2 regions of the Stenotrophomonas sp. PS02297 genome follow, and region 1 is predicted to be linked to the other one. Evidence: riboswitches for the same ligand, from Rfam matches in the RefSeq annotation. Region 1 holds a riboswitch; the other holds the start of a gene.
What was found. A riboswitch is a leader RNA that binds a small molecule or an ion and turns the genes downstream of it on or off. The one in region 1 is predicted to bind thiamine pyrophosphate.

Region 1 (2,469 bases):
CGTGGTGGCCACGCCGATCGCGGTGGCGACCACCGCGGCGATGTTGACCGTGTGGCCGATGGCGCCGCGGTGATGGCGGCCGATCAGCGGCTGCAGCATGTCGCTGATCAGCCCGCGGCCGTTGCGGTTGTACTGGAACCATGCCATCGCCAGGCCGATCAGTGCATAGATCGCCCACGGGTGCAGGCCCCAGTGGAAGAAGGCGTAGCGCATCGCCGCGCGCGCGGCATCCACGCTCTGCGGGGCCAGGCCTTCCGGCGGCTTGGCGAAATGCGAGATCGGTTCGGCCGCGCCCCAGAACACCAGGCCGATGCCCATGCCGGTGGCGAACAGCATCGCCAGCCAGCTGGCGCGCGAGAAATCCGGCTCGGCGTCCTCGCCGCCGATGCGCAGGTTGCCGAAGCGGCCGATGGCCAGGTACAGCAGGAAAGTCAGCGTCAGGAACACGATCAGCAGGTACATCCAGCCGACGCTGCGCACGACCTCGACCAGTGCGGCCTGCACGACGTCGTTGAAGGGGCCGGGGGCGATGCCGGCCAGCAGCACCAGTGCGGCGACCAATGCGATGGAAACACGAAACACCATGGAGGAGCTTCTCCGATCTGGGGATGGGGGAGCGAGCCAGGGCTTGCGGTGGAACCGGCCACGAACAGGCGCGGAAGAGGGAGGGCCGGCGTGGCGGCACAGGAGCGGCATGAATGCGGCAGCGGCGCATCGTACTGAAAGGGCCGTCACGATTCCGTTAGAACGTGCTTCGCCATCCACCGCGAGCGATGGCCGCGGTGTGCGATGGGCGCGCATGCAGATCCCGCCGCGGCCGCAGGTGCGCTGCCGTGGCGGAATCCAGCGGGAAGGCTCGATCGTGCGCTGGCATGCGTCCCAGCGGGCCGGCAGGGGCCTGCGGGGAGCGCCGGTGCCTTTGGCCTGCGCTTCATGCTCTAATGCCGCCCGAAGCGGGGGTACCGCGGCCATCGTGCCGCGGTTGAGACAGTCCCTTGGAACCTGATCCGGTTGATACCGGCGTAGGGAAGCTTCGCAATGCCCCATCGTGCGTGGATGCCTGCCCAGGGTGCGTCCATGCGCCAGCGGCAGTGCGCCTTCGCTTCGTCCGGCCCGTGCATCCGCGCGGGCCCCAAACAGGACGCCGCCGATGAACGCACCGCTTTCCGCCCTGCAGCAGCAGGCGCAGCAACTCTCCGAATCCGTGACCCGGCCGATTCCCGGCTCGCGCAAGATCCACGTGCCGGGCTCGCGCCCCGACCTGCAGGTGCCGATGCGCGAGATCGCGCTGACCCGCACGCCGACCCTGTTCGGCGGGCAGGACAATCCGCCGCTCACGGTCTATGACACCTCCGGCCCGTACACCGATCCGGACACGCGCATCGACCTGTCCGCCGGCCTGCCGGCGCTGCGCGCGCGCTGGATCGAAGAGCGGGGCGATACCGAACGGCTGCAGGGGCTGAGCTCGCTGTTCGGCCGCGGCCGCGAGCACGACCCGAAGCTCGACGCGGTGCGCTTTCCCGCGCGCAGCCTGCCGCGCCGTGCGCGTGCCGGCGCCAACGTCACCCAGATGCACTACGCGCGCCGCGGCATCGTCACCCCGGAGATGGAGTTCGTCGCCATCCGCGAGAACCAGCGGCTGGAAGCGGTGCGCGATGCCCTGTTGAAAAGTCCGCACAAGGAGGCGCGGGCTCTTGCGGAGGGATCGGCGCTATTGCGGCAGCATCCCGGCGAGGCATTCGGCGCATCCATCCCGAGGACCATCACCCCCGAGTTCGTGCGCGGGGAGATCGCCCGCGGCCGCGCCATCCTGCCCAGCAACATCAACCATCCAGAAGGCGAGCCGATGATCATCGGCCGCAACTTCCTGACCAAGATCAACGCCAACATCGGCAACAGCGCGGTGTCCTCGGGCATCGCCGAGGAAGTGGAAAAGCTGGTGTGGGCGATCCGCTGGGGCGGCGATACGGTCATGGATCTTTCGACCGGCAGGCACATCCACGAGACGCGCGAGTGGATCGTGCGCAATTCGCCGGTGCCGATCGGTACCGTGCCGATCTACCAGGCACTGGAGAAAGTGGACGGTCGCGCCGAGGAGCTGACGTGGGAGATCTTCCGCGACACGCTGGTCGAACAGGCCGAGCAGGGCGTGGACTACTTCACCATCCACGCCGGCGTGCTGCTGCGCTACGTGCCGCTGACCGCCGGACGCATCACCGGCATCGTCTCGCGTGGCGGCTCGATCATGGCCAAGTGGTGCCTGGCGCATCACAGGGAGAACTTCCTCTACACCCACTTCGAGGACATCTGCGAAATCATGAAGGCCTACGACGTGGCCTTCTCGCTGGGCGACGGCCTGCGCCCGGGCTGCATCGCCGACGCCAACGACGCGGCGCAGTTCGGCGAGCTGGAGACGCTGGGCGAGTTGACGAAGATCGCCTGGAAGCACGACGTGCAGACCATGGTCGA
Region 2 (2,469 bases), on a different contig from region 1:
ACGGACGGGCCGGGCTCGCGCGGCGAGGGCTCGAACTGCGGCACATCGCGGTCGTGGATGTTGCCGGTGCCAACGTACTCGTTGACGTTGCGGCGCTTGTCCACGCTGCGGCGGAAGTAATCCGCGCCGACCATCAGCTGGTGCTCGACCGCGCCGGTGGCGAAGCGGCCGCGCAGTTCGGCGCGCAGCTGCTGGTTGCGGCGGGTGTCGTCCGGGCTGCGGTAGTCGTAGATGTCGTAGTCGCCGTTGGGCGCGAAGTAGTTGCCCGGCACGCTGCCGTCGGCGCATTCGGCGGCGTAGTAGCAGCCGTAGGCGAAGGCGACGTTGTCGTCGATCACCGAGCGGCTGTGGCTGGCCGACACGCGCGACTGCCACGCCGGGCTGAAATCGTAGGTGTGCAGCGCGGTGAGGTTGGTGCTGTCGATGCCCACCGGCTTCTGCCAGTGCTGGTAGCCGAGCATCTGCTTGCGGTCCACGTTGCGCGGCAGCGCGGTGGCGCCCAGCAGTTGGTAGCCCGAGGCCGAGCGCTGCGCGCTGGTCTGGTAGTTGGCGTCCACTTCGAGCTTGCCGCGCTCGCCGATCAGCCAGTCGGTGGCCATCGCGTAGAAGTTGCGGCGGCCATCGGCATGGTCGATGTACGAGCTGCTGTCGTCCCACGCCGCGTTGAAGCGCACGCCGAAGCGCGGCGTCAGCCAGTGGCCGACATCGATGGCGGCATAGCGCGAACCTTCCGCGTCGGTGCCGAGGGTGACGGTGCGCACTTCGGCCGGGCGCTTGCCGACGTAGTTGATGACGCCGCCCGGGGCGATCACGCCAGCGGCCAGGCCGGCTTCGCCCTTGAGGATTTCCACCTGCTGCACGTTCTCCAGCGCCAGGCGCTGCTCGCCGGCGATGGTCAGGCCGTTGAAGCGGTAGCCGGTGGCGGTATCCAGCGCGAAGCCGCGGATGGCGATGTTCTGGTAGTAGCCCACCGGCGCGTAGCTGTCGCCCAGCGAGGCGTCGTTCGTGGCCAGTTCGGACAGCGTGCGCACGACGCGCTGGTCGAGCAGGCCGCGGTCGAGCACGCTGATCGAGGCCGGGGTGTTCTTCCAGTCGCCGGCGCCGAAGCTGTTGGACTGGGTGTCCTTGGCGCCGGGCTGCTTGGCCTGCACGCGCACGGTGGACAGCTCGGTGGGCGAGCGGTCGGCGGCGGTTTCCAGGGAGCTGGCGTGCAGCGGCAGGGCCGCGCTCAGCGCGGCGGTCAACAGCGAGATTCGGTGGCAGCGGTTCATTCGTTTCGTCATCAGCCGTGGGGGAGACGAAGCGAAGGCGCGCACGCGCGACCGGCCACGAAGGCGGTGTGCCTGCTGCTCAAAGCTCCCTACGCCGGTGCAAACCGGATCAGGTTCCAAGGGACTCTCTCAGCCTGGACAAGCCCAGGCACCCCCGCTTCAGGGGCGCATTGAACCACAAATGCCGTGCTTTGGCTTGCTGGCGGATTCAGGCGGCGGCGTGCAGCGCGGCCAGCAGCGCCTGGCCTTCGGTGCTGCGGAACCATTGCGCATGGCCGAGCAGGAACGGTTGCCAGGCCACGTCCGCGTTCGCGGTGGAGCCGGTGATGCCTTCGAAGTACTCCACTTCAGACAGCGCGAAGTCCAAGTGCACCACCGGCAGCAGGTCGGCAAGCAGGTGCACGCGCGCGGGCGACAGCGGCAGTACCTGCCGGTAGCCGTCGAGCAGGGCCAGCGCGATGTCGATGCGTACGGCCTGCGCACCGCGTTCCAGTTCCAGCCAGGCGACCGCGTTGCGTTCGATGGCGGTGGCCAGGTCGAGCAACGCGCTGGTGGGCGAGGCCAGGCCGAAGTCGAGCACCGTGCTCACCGCGCCATCGCGCCAGAGCAGGTTGGAGACGTGCCAGTCGTTGTGCGCCCACAGCCGTGGTTCGGCCTGCAGGCGTTCGGGCAGGCCCGCGTGCCATGGCAGCACGGTGCGGCGCAGCTGTTCTTCCCACGGAATGCGTGCCAGGTAGCGCGCAAGCCCGGGGCGGTTGCCCAGGTCGGCCTTGAGCGCGGCGATGGGGTCGTGGCTGCGGATCAGGTCGTCGCGCGCCACCAGCAGGTGGGTACCGCGCTGCGGTGCGAGGTAGCTGGCGGCGGCCTGGTGCAGGCGCGCCAGCATGCGCCCTGCATTGCATGCCTGGGCGACGTCGGTCAGCGGCGTCCACGACGCCGCATCGCGGTACAGGTCCTCGCCGATGCCGAGCGTGTGCAGCTCATAAGTCCAGCCTTCGTGCTCGACCGCGGTGAAGCCATCGCGATCGCGCAGCACCTGCACCACCGGTACGCCGGCGGCGGCCAGGTGCGCGATGAAGCGGTGTTCCTCGCCCAGCGTGGCCGCGTCGCGCACGCTGTGGTGGTGGCGCTTGACGAACAGGCGCCCCGCCGCGCCCTCGACGATGGCCGCCGCCGACATCGGCCGCGGGCTGTGCCA

Region 2: it holds a riboswitch for thiamine pyrophosphate, as region 1 does, so the genes downstream of both, QMX80_RS07800 (TonB-dependent siderophore receptor) here and thiC (phosphomethylpyrimidine synthase ThiC) in region 1, are expected to answer to the same signal.

Annotation. Positions count from the first base shown of each region.
Region 1 is NZ_JASCOS010000031.1:26,483-28,951, forward strand. It holds gene QMX80_RS08690 (BCCT family transporter) at 1-585, opposite strand, end outside; TPP riboswitch at 946-1,047, shown strand; gene thiC (phosphomethylpyrimidine synthase ThiC) at 1,151-2,469, shown strand, end outside.
Region 2 is NZ_JASCOS010000026.1:13,198-15,666, forward strand. It holds gene QMX80_RS07800 (TonB-dependent siderophore receptor) at 1-1,271, opposite strand, end outside; TPP riboswitch at 1,341-1,437, opposite strand; gene QMX80_RS07805 (phosphotransferase) at 1,480-2,469, opposite strand, start outside.